DNA from 2 places in the Synechococcus sp. EJ6-Ellesmere genome. Region 2 is predicted to be linked to the other one. Evidence: predicted binding sites of a transcription regulator. Region 2 holds the regulator's gene; the other holds the start of a gene.

Region 1 (6,283 bases), on a different contig from region 2:
GCCGTCGCCACCAAAACCGACTTCAAACTGCTGGTGCCCCGCACCGAGTACCACTGCAGCCGTTGCGGTGGTCACCAGGGCCACGTCTTCAATGACGGCCCCAGGCCCACAGGCAAGCGCTACTGCAACAACGGCGTGGCCCTGGAGTTCAAGGCCGGCTGAAGCCCAGGCACCAGGCCTGATCAGCAGAAACACTCGGATCAGCATGAAAAAGGAGGGAGGCCATGCCCCCCTCCCGCTGAATGGACCCTGATGGCGGAGCGTTGTGAGCGCTCCGCCGGCGAGGATCAGTAGTCGAAGTCGCCGCCCATGCCGCCGCCACCGGCGGGAGCTGCTTCCTTCTTCTCGGGCATGTCGGCCACGATGCACTCGGGGGTGAGCACCATGCCGGCGATCGAGGCGGCATTCTGCAGCCCCGAACGGGTCACCCTGGCGGGGGCGACGATGCCGGCGGCCAGCATGTCGACATACTCGCCGGTGGCAGCGTTGTAGCCCTCGTTGAAGGGCATGCCCTTGACATGCTCAGCCACGACGGCGCCGTTGACGCCGGCGTTCTCAGCGATGCGCTTCAGCGGAGCGGTGAGGGCGGAGGCCACGATGGTGGCGCCGATCAGCTCCTCGCCTGTGAGGTTGGCGGCCGCCCACTCTTCCAGGGCCGGCGCCAGGTGGGCGAGGGTGGTGCCACCACCAGGAACGATGCCTTCCTCAACAGCCGCCTTGGTGGCGTTGATGGCATCTTCCAGGCGCAGCTTCTTGTCCTTCATCTCGGTCTCGGTGGCGGCACCCACCTTGACCACGGCCACACCGCCGCTCAGCTTGGCCAGACGCTCCTGCAGCTTCTCCTTGTCGTAGGAGGAGTCGGTTTCGTCCATCTGCTTGCGAATCTGCTCGCAGCGGGCCTTCACCGCCGCCTCGTTGCCTTCGGCCACGATGGTGGTGGTGTCCTTGTTGATGGTGATGCGGCGGGCGGTGCCCAGCATCTCCAGTTTGGTGTTCTCCAGCTTGAGGCCGGCGTCCTCAGTGATCAGCTGACCGTTGGTGAGAACGGCGATGTCCTCGAGCATGGCCTAGCGGCGGTCACCGAAGCCGGGAGCCTTGACGGCCGCCACGTTGAGCACGCCGCGCAGGCGGTTCACCACCAGGGTGGCGAGGGCTTCCTTCTCGATGTCCTCGGCGATGATCAGCAGGGGCTTCCCGGTGCGGGCAATCTGCTCGAGCACGGGCACCAGATCCTGCACCAGACCGATCTTCTTGTCGGTGAGCAGGATGTAGGGCTCCTCGAGCACCGCTTCCATCCGCTCGGTGTCGGTGGCGAAGTAAGGCGAGATGTAGCCCTTGTCGAAGCGCATGCCCTCGGTGACCTCCAGCTCGGTGGTCATCGACTTCCCTTCTTCCAGGGAGATCACGCCTTCCTTGCCGACCTTGTCCATCGCGTCAGCGATCATCCGGCCCACTTCTTCGTCGTTGCCGGCGGAGATGGTGCCCACCTGGGCGATGGCGTTGGAGTCGGAGATCGGCTTGGCGTGCTCCTCGATCTTCTTGACGAGGAAGTCGGAGGCCTTGTCGATGCCCTTCTTCAGGGTGATGGCATTGGCGCCGGCAGCCACGTTGCGCAGTCCAGCCTTGACCATGGCATGAGCCAGGACGGTGGCGGTGGTGGTGCCATCACCAGCGGCGTCGTTGGTCTTGGAGGCGGCCTGACGGATCAGGGCAACGCCAGTGTTCTCGATGTGGTCCTCGAGTTCGATCTCCTTGGCGATCGTGACGCCGTCGTTGATGATCTGGGGAGCGCCGAACTTCTTCTCGAGCACCACGTTGCGGCCTTTGGGGCCGAGGGTGACGGCAACGGCCTCAGCCAGGATGTCGATGCCTTTTTCGAGGGCCCTGCGGGCGTTCTCGTTGTAAATGATGCGCTTGGCCATGGAGAAATGATCTCTTTTCTAAGGGAACGAAAATGAAGCGAAGGGCAAGCAAGCGGCCGAGTTGCGGATGGCCTGACTTCCCCGATCAGCAGCGGTGATCAGTTGACGATGGCGAGGATGTCTTTCTCCGAGAGGAGAACGAACTCGTTGCCGCCGAGCTTGATGTCGGTGCCGGCGTACTTGCTGTAGAGGACCTTGTCGCCCACGCTCACTTCAGGAGCCTGGCGGGTCCCGTCGTCACTGCGCTTGCCGGGGCCGACCTGCACCACCTCACCCACCTGGGGCTTTTCCTGGGCGGTGTCGGGCAGGAGGATGCCGCCAGCAGTTTTTTCGTCCGAATCGGACACCTTGATGAACACGCGGTCTCCAAGGGGTTTAACCGTGGAAACGCTCAGAGAAACAGCAGCCATGGATCCATGCAAAAGCGACAAAGTGACGCCTGCGGCGCCACGACAACGGGGAGTTGGCACTCGGGCCCGTCGACTGCCAACCTAGGCGGAGCCCTTGCGGGGCGACAATCCGATCCATGTGCGGGTCACCGAACAGCCGCCACCGGTTGCCAGCAGCCCTGCGGCGGCGCGGTCCACGGGTAGAGCGGCTGACTGGAGTGGTAAGGTTGCGCCGCTTAAGGCGGGGGGCACCCGCTGCGCGAACCTTTTCTTGACCTATGGCTGCTGCACCCGCAACCTCCGGCGCCTCCACCGGCACCAAGGGCATTGTCCGCCAGGTGATCGGTCCTGTACTGGACGTTGAATTTCCTGCAGGCAAGCTTCCCAGGATTTTCAACGCCCTGCGCATCGAAGGCCGGAACTCAGCCGGACAGCACGTAGCTCTCACTGCCGAAGTGCAGCAACTGCTGGGTGATCACCGGGTCCGCGCCGTCTCGATGAGCACCACCGACGGTCTGGTCCGCGGCATGGAAGCCCTCGACACCGGCGCTCCCATCTCCGTGCCCGTAGGTGAAGCAACGCTTGGCCGCATTCTTAACGTGCTCGGGGAGCCGGTCGACGAACGCGATGCCGTCACGACCAATCTCACCGCCTCGATTCACCGCGATCCACCCAAGCTCACCGAGCTGGAAACCAAGCCCAAGGTCTTCGAAACCGGCATCAAGGTGATCGACCTGCTGGCCCCTTACCGCCAGGGCGGCAAGGTCGGCCTGTTCGGTGGCGCCGGCGTCGGCAAGACCGTACTGATCCAGGAACTGATCAACAACATCGCCAAGGAGCACGGCGGTGTGTCGGTCTTCGGTGGGGTGGGTGAGCGCACCCGCGAAGGCAACGATCTCTACGAGGAATTCAAGGAGTCCGGAGTGATCAACTCGGAGGACCTCAGCAAGTCGAAGGTGGCGCTCTGCTACGGGCAGATGAACGAGCCCCCCGGCGCCCGCATGCGGGTGGGCCTCTCGGCGCTCACCATGGCCGAGCATTTCCGCGACGTGAACAAGCAGGACGTGCTGCTGTTCATCGACAACATCTTCCGCTTCGTGCAGGCCGGCTCCGAAGTGAGTGCCCTCCTGGGCCGCATGCCCTCCGCCGTGGGCTACCAGCCCACTCTCGGCACCGACGTGGGGGAACTGCAGGAGCGCATCACCTCAACCCTGGAGGGCTCAATCACCTCGATTCAGGCCGTCTACGTGCCTGCCGACGACCTCACCGACCCGGCTCCTGCCACCACCTTCGCCCACCTCGACGCGACCACGGTGCTCAGCCGTGGCCTGGCCTCCAAGGGCATCTACCCCGCCGTGGATCCCCTCGATTCCACCAGCACCATGCTCCAGCCCTCGGTGGTGGGTGATGAGCACTACCGCACGGCCCGGGCCGTGCAGAGCACCCTTCAGCGCTACAAGGAGCTGCAGGACATCATCGCGATTCTCGGCCTCGACGAGCTCTCCGAAGACGACCGCCGCACGGTGGACCGGGCCCGGAAAATCGAGAAGTTCCTCTCCCAGCCCTTCTTCGTGGCCGAGATCTTCACCGGACAGCCGGGCGAATACGTGAAGCTGGAGGAAACCATCAAGGGCTTCAACATGATCCTTGCTGGCGAGCTCGACGATCTCCCCGAGCAGGCCTTCTATCTGGTGGGCACGATCGACCAGGTCAAGGCGAAGGCTCAGAAAATTGCCTCCGAAGCCAAGAAGGGCTGAGTTTCACCATCCCATCCGCTTCCTGAGCACTCGCCCCCATGACTCTCAACCTGCGTGTTCTGGCCCCCGACCAGAGTGTCTTTGACGGCACTGCCGATGAGGTGATCCTGCCCAGCACCTCCGGTCAGGTGGGCATCCTCACCGGCCACGTCTCCATGCTCACGGCTCTTGATGTAGGCGTGATGCGCCTCCGGTCCGGCAAGGACTGGACCAGCATCGCCCTGATGGGTGGCTTTGCCGAAGTCGAGGCCAATGAGGTCACCGTTCTGGTCAACGGCGCCGAGCTCGGCTCGCGCATCGATGCCGGCAAGGCCGAGCGAGAGTTGGAGGTCGCCGAGCAGATGGCAGCTGGCTTTGAAGGTCAGCCCCCCAGTACCGAGAAGGTGAAGGCCCAGCAGGACCTGGCGCGTTCCCGCGCGAGGCTCCAGGCCACCCGCGCCAACTGAGGCCGCGGGGCTCTCCATGAGCCTGCGTTTCTTCCTCGACTCGGCTGATCCTCTCGTTTGGGAGGAATTGATGCCCAGTGGTTTGTTCCACGGCATCACCACCAACCCCACGCTGCTGCGGCAGGCCGGCCAGGTCTGCCGCATTTTTGAATTGCGATCCCTCAGCCAACGGGCCCTCGATCTCGGCTGCCAGGAGCTGCACCTGCAGGCCTGGGGACGTGAGCCTGAGGCGCTGTTGGATTGCGCCCTGGGCCTCGCTGAGCTGGCCCCTGGGAGGATCACCATCAAGGTCCCGCTCACCAGGGTCGGCACTGTTGCGGGCGTGAAGCTGATCGCCCAGGGCATCCCGCTCACCTTCACCGCCTGCTACGAGGCACCCCAGGTACTGGTGGCCGCAGCCCTCGGCGCTCGCTACATCGCCCCCTACCTGGGCCGCATCCAGGATCAGGGCCGGGATGGCCACCAGGAGCTGATCACGATGCAGCAGTGCGTTGACCGCAGCGGCTCGAGCCTGCGGCTGCTGGTGGCCAGCCTGCGGGCCACCAGCGACCTCAGCCGCCTGGCGGCGGCAGGGATGACCACCTTCACCCTCTCCCCACAGCTGACGGTGGCCCTGTTCAACTGCGAGGCCAGCGAAGCCGCCGCGGCACGGTTCGACGCCGACGCCACCCTGGTGGAGCGGTGAGGGGCAAGGGACGGGAGCTCGGCCTGCAGCTGCGGGCCTGGCAGGAGGCCGGCAACCCGGGACTTAGCAACGGCAGGGCCATCGCCAACCGGCTGGTCGATCTGCTCGGGGCCGAGGAGCGCCTCAAGGGGCCCGTGCGCGACCTGGCGGACCAGCCCTTACTGCTGCGGGCCCTCCAGGAGAGCGGGGCCGGCCGCAGCACCTCCGTACAGCTCCTGGCCGAGCAGCTGGGGAGCACCTACGCCCCGGCGGTGCTGGACGAACTGCTCGATCTGCTGGAGGCCGCCACGGGTGTGGCGGTCTCCAGGCCTCAGGGCCCTGGGGCCAATGCTGAGACAGGCGCTCCGGCAGCACCGGTCACCCCTGACGCTCTGCGGCCGCCAGGGCAGTCGCTGTGGCACTCGCTGCAAGCCATGGGCCCGGGCCTGGCCCTGGCGGCGGGCGCTGCTCTGGTGCTGCGCTGGCTCAGCGGCGAACTCGACCACTGGCTGTTCAAGTCGTGGAACTGGCAGGGCTGGCTTGTGCTGGCGCTCGCCCTGGCGCTGCTTCAGGCCCTCAGCCTCGGCCCCCTGAAGCGGGCGCGGCGCCAGTGGCCCCTGGAGCAGGCCGATGCCACCGAGCCCCGCCAGGCCTGGCGCTGGATCACTGCCCCATGGATTCATCACAACCATCTCGAAGCGGTCGTGAACGTGGCGCTGCTGCTGCTGATCCTGCGGGCTCCCTCACCGCTGCCGCTGCCCGATGTGGTGCTGCGCTATGTGCTCACCAGCCTGGCCACCACAGCTCTGGCCCTGCTGCTGGCGGAGCGGCGCACCATGGAACGCCGCTGGGATGGAGCCGCCGGGGCGGTGAGCGCCCTGATCGGCCTGGCGGCTGCCTCGAGCCTGCTGCGCTGGCGTGCCCTGTCCTTCAGCCTGGGTCCGATCGACATTCCCACCTGGGTGCTGCTGCTGGTGTATGGCGCCCTGCAGCTGGGCTGGCAGCTGCCCCGCCAGAGCGAGGACGACAACAGTCGTCCTCTCGACCGCTTGCTGAGCAGCCAGTGGTGGTGGGGCCTGGTGCTCGGGGTGGCCTGGGCGGTGTT
Region 2 (6,283 bases):
TCGCGCCCTTCCCGGCTCTGTTCCTGACTGCGGCACTGATCGCCTTTCTGCTCGATCTCCCCAGCCGCTGGCTGACGGGCCGCGGCCTGCCCCGGCCCCTGGCCCTCGCCCTGGTGCTCGGTCTGGGCTTGCTGGTGCTGGTGCTGGTGGCCCTCTGGATCATTCCCCTGCTGGTGGAGCAGCTGGCGGATCTGCTCACAGCCTTGCCGGGCTGGTTTGTGGAGGCGGAAACCCTGCTCAATCAGGCCCAGGCCTGGGCGGTGGAGCATGGTCTGCCGGCGGATTTCGGTGACCTCAGCAGTGCCCTTCTCACCCGCTCCACCCAATACGCCTCGCAGCTGAGCCAGAAGCTGCTCGGACTGCTCGGCGCCACCCTCACCCTGACGATCAACAGCGTGATCGTGATCGTGCTGGCCATCTTCCTGCTGCTGGGCGGCGAGTCGATCAGCCGCGGCCTGGCCCGCTGGTTGCCGGCCAGCTGGCGGGAGATGGTGCTGGGCACCGTGAACCGCACCTTCCGCGGTTACTTCGGCGGCCAGGTGATCCTGGCGCTGATCCTGAGCGCGGCCCAGATCGTGGTCTTCACCCTGCTGGGGATTCCCTATGGCGTGTTGTTCGCCGTGGCCATCGGGTTCACCACCCTGATCCCCTATGCCAGCGCCTTCACCATTGTGCTGGTGAGCCTGCTGCTGGCCCTTGAGGATCCCACCACCGGCCTGGAGGTGCTGGCGGTGGCGATCGCCGTGGGCCAGGTGGTCGACCAGGTGATCCAGCCCCGCTTGATGGGCAAGATCGTGGGATTGCAGCCGGCCTGGCTCCTGCTCAGCCTTCCGGTCGGGGCCCGGATCGGCAGCCTGCTGGGCCTCGGGGACCTGCTGGGCCTGCTGCTGGCGGTGCCGGTGGCCAGTTGCCTCAAGGCCTTCCTCGATGAGGTGGCCCGGCGCCTTGGGCTGCCTGAGCCAGAATTACCGCCCAGGCAGGCGGCCATGGCACGGATGTTCAGCCCGCCGCGATCAACCCCTGACGCTCCAGGTAGCTGATCACCTGGGCCACGTTCTCCTCCAGCCTGCCGCTGGTGTCGACCAGCAGTTCAGGGGACTCCGGAGCTTCATAGGGACTGGAGATGCCGGTGAACTCCTTGATCACGCCGGCACGGGCCTTGGCGTAGAGCCCCTTGGGATCACGCTGCTCGCAGACCGCCAGGTCGGCGGAGCAGTGGATCTCGATGAAATCGCCACGCTCCACCAGGGCCCGGGCCCGATCGCGGTCGGCCCGGAAGGGCGACACGAAGGCGGTGAGGGTGATCACGCCGGCGTCGAGGAAGAGCTTGGCCACCTCGCCGATGCGACGGATGTTCTCCTCCCGGTCGGCATCGGAGAACCCCAGGTCCTTGCAGAGGCCATGGCGCACGTTGTCGCCATCGAGCAGGTAGGTGGCCAGTCCCCGCTGGAACAGCTCCACGTTCACGGCGTTGGCCAGGGTGCTTTTGCCAGCGCCCGAGAGCCCCGTGAACCAGAGGATGGCACTGCGGTGGCCCCGCTGGCTGGCGCGGGAGTCGCGGTCCACCGAGGCCTCATGCCAGACGATGTTGGTGGCTTTGCTGTCGGCGGGGGAGCTGGTCATCGACGGCGCGGGTATGGGGAGAGCGGTGGGGCGATGGTCTCACCTTTCCGCCACCCCTGGTGGCCTGGAGTACTCCAACGGCTGATCAGCCTCCAGCCTGTCTGGGCCGGAAGCCCTCCGCCGTGAGCGTCTCCAGGCAGGTGGTCACTTGATCCCCCTGCAGCTCGATCACGCCGTTCTTGAGGGTGCCGCCGCTGCCGGCGGTGGCCTTCAGGCGCTTGAGCAGGGCCCGGGCGTCGGCGTCACTGATCTCCAGCCCGGTGATGGCTGTCACGGTCTTACCGCCCTTGCCCGCCTTCGTGCGCTGCACCCGTACCCGTTGCTGCGGAAGCGGGGCCGCCGCTCCCGCTCCCGCAGCCGCTGGCCGGGCGGTACTCGCCGCGGCACTGAATTCCTGCCAGCCTCCCTTGCCCATGGCGCCCGTTGCCGCTACGCCTTCCATCACAGCGCACCCCTGAGCCGATGGATCTGCCGCCTGTCCGCTTCGAGATGCTGCGCTTGAACCTGAACCCCCGCCCAGCGGCGCCGGCCTGCATCCCGGTGCCCGGGCCCGATGCCCAGGCCCTGAGTTTTTCGATGGCGGAGGCGCCCCCCTGCCGCGATCCCGCGGCGCGGCTTGCCATCGACGAGCCCCCGGGCTGGCCGCCGGCCCGCTCCGCTGGAGGCGACAGCTGGACCCTGCCACCGCCGCCGGTGCCGCCGCGGCCCGCTTCCTAGGCTGGAGCACCCCGATCGATCACCGGTGACGAGCACCCTCCCCCCGATCCCGCAGGATCCCGCTGCCCTGGAGGAGGGGGCCCGCCCCAATGCTCTCGGGCGATTCGGGCGCTATGGCGGCCAGTACGTTCCTGAAACCCTGATGCCCGCCCTGGCGGAGCTGGAGCAGGCGGCGGCTGAGGCCTGGGCTGATCCCGCCTTCACCAGCCGGCTCGATCATCTGCTCAAAACCTATGTGGGTCGCCCCTCGCCGCTCTACGAGGCCGAGCGGCTCACCGCCCACTACCAGCGCCCCGAGGGTGGCCCCCGCATCTGGCTGAAGCGCGAGGACCTCAACCACACCGGTGCCCACAAGATCAACAACGCTCTGGGTCAGGCGTTGCTGGCCCTGCGCATGGGCAAGCAGCGGATCATCGCCGAAACCGGCGCCGGTCAGCACGGCGTGGCCACCGCCACCGTCTGTGCCCGCTTCGGTCTGGAGTGCGTGATCTACATGGGCGCCGAGGACATGCGCCGCCAGGCCCTGAACGTGTTCCGCATGCGCCTGCTGGGGGCCACGGTGCAGCCGGTCACGGCCGGCACCGCCACCCTTAAGGACGCCACCAGCGAGGCCATCCGCGACTGGGTGACCAACGTGGAGAGCACCCACTACATCCTGGGGTCGGTGGCCGGACCCCACCCCTACCCGATGCTGGTGCGTGATTTTCACGCGGTGATCGGCGAGGAAACCAAGGTCCAGTGCCAGGAGGCCTTCGGCCGCCTGCCCGATGTGCTCCTCGCCTGCGTGGGCGGTGGCTCCAACGCCATGGGTCTCTTCCATCCCTTCGTCACCGACACCTCCGTCCGTCTGATCGGTGTGGAGGCCGCCGGCGATGGCGTGGCCACGGGCCGCCATGCCGCCACGATCACCGAAGGCCGCGTCGGGGTGCTGCACGGTGCCATGAGCCTGCTGCTGCAGGACGAGCAGGGGCAGGTGCAGGAGGCCCACTCGATCAGTGCCGGTCTCGACTACCCCGGGGTGGGCCCCGAGCACAGCTACCTGCAGGAGCTGGGCCGGGCCGAGTACGCCGCCGTCACCGATCAGGAGGCCCTTGATGCGCTGCAGCGGGTGAGTTTGCTGGAGGGCATCATCCCGGCTCTGGAAACGGCCCACGCCTTTGCCTGGCTGGAGCAGCTCTGCCCCACCCTGGCGCCGGGCACCGAGCTGGTGATCAACCTCTCCGGCCGCGGCGACAAGGACGTGAACACCGTGGCCGACAGGCTCGGGGACCAGCTGGCCAGCTGATCCGCAGGCTCAGGCCACGGGATCCTGGGCCTGCTCCCAGGGAAAGCGGGGGAGGCTCTGCATCGCCTGGCGCTGGCTCTCGATCCAGATCCGGTTGATTTCGGCGATTTCGCGGGCGCCCCGCTCCAGCCTCTGGTGGTGCGCCACCGCCAGGCTGTCGCGGGGGTAGAGGGCCACCTCGAAGGGAGGCCCCACGGTGAGGTTGGAGCGGCGGGTGATCACCTGCGACACCAGGCAGAGCCGGGCTGCATCTTCCAGCGACATCCGGCAGTGCCCCACCGAATCGAGCGGGGGCTTGCCGTACTTGCTCTCCCCGATCTGCAGGAACGGTGTTTCGGGTGTGGCCATGATCGCGTTGCCCTGGGGGTAGATCAGGTACAGGCCATGGGGCTGGCCGGCGATCTGGCCGCCGAGGATGAAACTGGCCTCGCCGCTGGCGCCCACCTGGTGCAGCGCCGAGTGGTTCTCGTTCTGCACCTCCACACTCAGCCGGCCGATGTAGGCGGCCACCTCGACCAGATAGCTGGCACTGAGCAGATCGTGTTGTCTGGAAGCCCCGCCGGAACTCCCCTGACCGACCAACGGCAGCCCCGCCAGGCCAGGCCCATCGCGCCGGGCCTGGTTCAGGTCGCGCTTGATGTGATTGATCACAGCCTGGGTTGTGGCCAGGTTGCCGGCGGCCAGGAGCATGAACAGCCGGTCGGGAGCCGGCTCGAAGGTGTGCAGCTTCCGGTACGACGAGATGTAGTCGACGCCGGCGTTGGTGCGGGAGTCGGAGGCCATCACCAGGCCACTTTCCAACCAGAACCCCACGCAATAGGTCATTCGGTTGGGGCCTCAGCTGAGCAGACGCTGCAGGCTAGTGGCCACCGAGCGCACCGCTGAGATCGCTGTGGCATAGGCCATGCGCATCGGCCCCAGCAGAGCCACCTGGCCTTCGCTGCCGTCTCCGCTCCGGTAGGTGGCCCGCACCACGGCGCAGTGGCGCAGGGCGGGATGGGGATGCTCCGCCCCGATCCAGATCCCCTCCGGGTCCTGCTGCCGCGATGGTTGCAGCAGGCGCAGAGGCTCCTCCTCCACAAGCTGCAGCAATGGACGGAGATCGGCGCTGCGGCTGAATTCGGGCTGGGCCAGCAGCCCGCCCATGCCCACGACCACGGCACCGTCGCCATCGCTGCTTCGGGCCTGACGGTGGCTGCGCAGGGCCTGGCGCAGCACGCCGCCGCTGGTGCGCAGCTGGGAGGGGAGGCTCTCCCAGCGGATCAGGCCCCCGGGGGGGCGGTCCAGTTCTGTCTGCAGCCACCCCTCCAGGGCTGGCAGCTCCGGTCTGGCCCCAGGGGGCAGGCGCAGGTTGAGGCTGCTGGCCACCAGGGCGTTCTCCACCAGCAGCACCAGCAGCCGCTCGCCGTTGGGCACCAGCCGGATCGCCTGCAGGCGTGACTCGGCCCGCTGCGGACGGGTGATGAGACTCATCAGACCAGTGAGATCGGCCAGGCGACGGGCCAGGTGGAGCAGCAGATCATCGAGGGCCGCCCATTGCAGGCTCAGGCCCAGCAGTTCCCGCTGCAGTTGCACCGCCCCGGCCCCTGGGGCCGGCAGCAGCGCATCCACGTACAGGCGGTAGCCCTGCTGGCTGGGGATGCGGCCGGCTGAGGTGTGGGGCTGCAGCAACAGGCCCCGTTGCTCAAGCGCTCCCATGGTCGAGCGCACCGTGGCTGCACTGGCGGGCAAGCCGAAGCGGCGGATCAGGGTGCGGCTGCCCACCGGCTCCATGGTGTCGACGTAGTGATGCACCGTGGCCTGCAGCACCTGCTGTTGGCGGTGGGGCAGGGCGATCACATGCGCGCTGGCGGAATGTCTGGGCCTGATGGTAAAGAAGAAGTCTTCACTCCAGCCAGTCTGTTGCGGCCAGGAAGGGATCCAGCCCTGACGATCAGCCCTCAGTAGCGCGGCACCGAGGGATCCACCTCCACGCTCCAGGCGTCGATGCCCCCCTGCAGGTTGAGCACGTCGTCGTAGCCCTGGGCCTCCATCAACCAGCAGGCGAACTGCCAGCTGCGGATTCCGGCATGGCAGAGCACCACCACCGTCTGGTCCCGCCCGATCAGGCTCTCGATGCGCTCCAGCCATTCGGCTGAGCGGCTGAGCGGCAGATGCAGCACCGGCTCTTGCAGCGCGGCCATCTCCAGTTCAGCCGGTTCGCGCACGTCCACCAGCAGCAGCGGTTCGCCGCTGAGCAGCCGTTGCTGGAGTGCGCCGGCGCGGATGGCCCTTGGGGTCGGGGTGGTCATGGCATCCATGGTGACGCGATCGGCTCGGTACTGGGCCCTGGGGCTGTCAGCGGGCATGGTCATGGATGAAGATGACAGCACCCTGTGTGCGGCGCATGAAGGCTCGCCCCTTCCTGGCGGCTGTGCTGACGGCAGCACTGCTCCTGCTCTCCCTGGGGGGAGGCTTCTGGTGGCTGGCGCTCCGTCAGAGTCCCCTGCGCCTGGAGCAGCAGCCGCTGCACCTGCCCCTGGCGGCCCGCTTCGTGCCGCGCACCGCGCTGCTCAGTCTTCACCTGCTGGTGGAACCCGACGACCTGGTGGCCTACGCCAGGGCCGTGTCTCCCCCGCCCCAGCGCCGGGGAGCGGCCGAGCTGATGCTGAACCTGCG

Evidence for each region. The regulator HrcA, encoded in region 2, represses chaperone genes, less so after heat shock. The targets are predictions, from matches to a motif close to TTAGCACTCNNNNNNNNNGAGTGCTAA.
Region 1: a site for HrcA is predicted at 2,386-2,412, ahead of groES (co-chaperone GroES). Genes of this name have one in related genera too.

Annotation. Positions count from the first base shown of each region.
Region 1 covers NZ_JAGQBY010000030.1:13,675-19,957, forward strand. Annotated here, with positions in the region: gene msrB (peptide-methionine (R)-S-oxide reductase MsrB) at 1-162, shown strand, start outside; partial or broken gene groL (chaperonin GroEL) at 288-1,922, opposite strand; gene groES (co-chaperone GroES) at 2,021-2,332, opposite strand; gene atpD (F0F1 ATP synthase subunit beta) at 2,590-4,068, shown strand; gene atpC (ATP synthase F1 subunit epsilon) at 4,107-4,514, shown strand; gene KBY78_RS05065 (transaldolase family protein) at 4,531-5,199, shown strand; gene KBY78_RS05070 (rhomboid family intramembrane serine protease) at 5,196-6,283, shown strand, end outside.
Region 2 covers NZ_JAGQBY010000117.1:3,611-9,893, forward strand. Annotated here, with positions in the region: gene KBY78_RS12580 (AI-2E family transporter) at 1-1,040, shown strand, start outside; gene cysC (adenylyl-sulfate kinase) at 1,000-1,623, opposite strand; gene KBY78_RS12590 (translation initiation factor) at 1,709-2,038, opposite strand; gene KBY78_RS12595 (hypothetical protein) at 2,086-2,340, shown strand; gene trpB (tryptophan synthase subunit beta) at 2,366-3,625, shown strand; gene KBY78_RS12605 (20S proteasome subunit A/B) at 3,635-4,408, opposite strand; gene KBY78_RS12610 (heat-inducible transcriptional repressor HrcA) at 4,463-5,464, opposite strand; gene KBY78_RS12615 (rhodanese-like domain-containing protein) at 5,566-5,979, opposite strand; partial or broken gene KBY78_RS12620 (DUF3352 domain-containing protein) at 5,988-6,283, shown strand, end outside.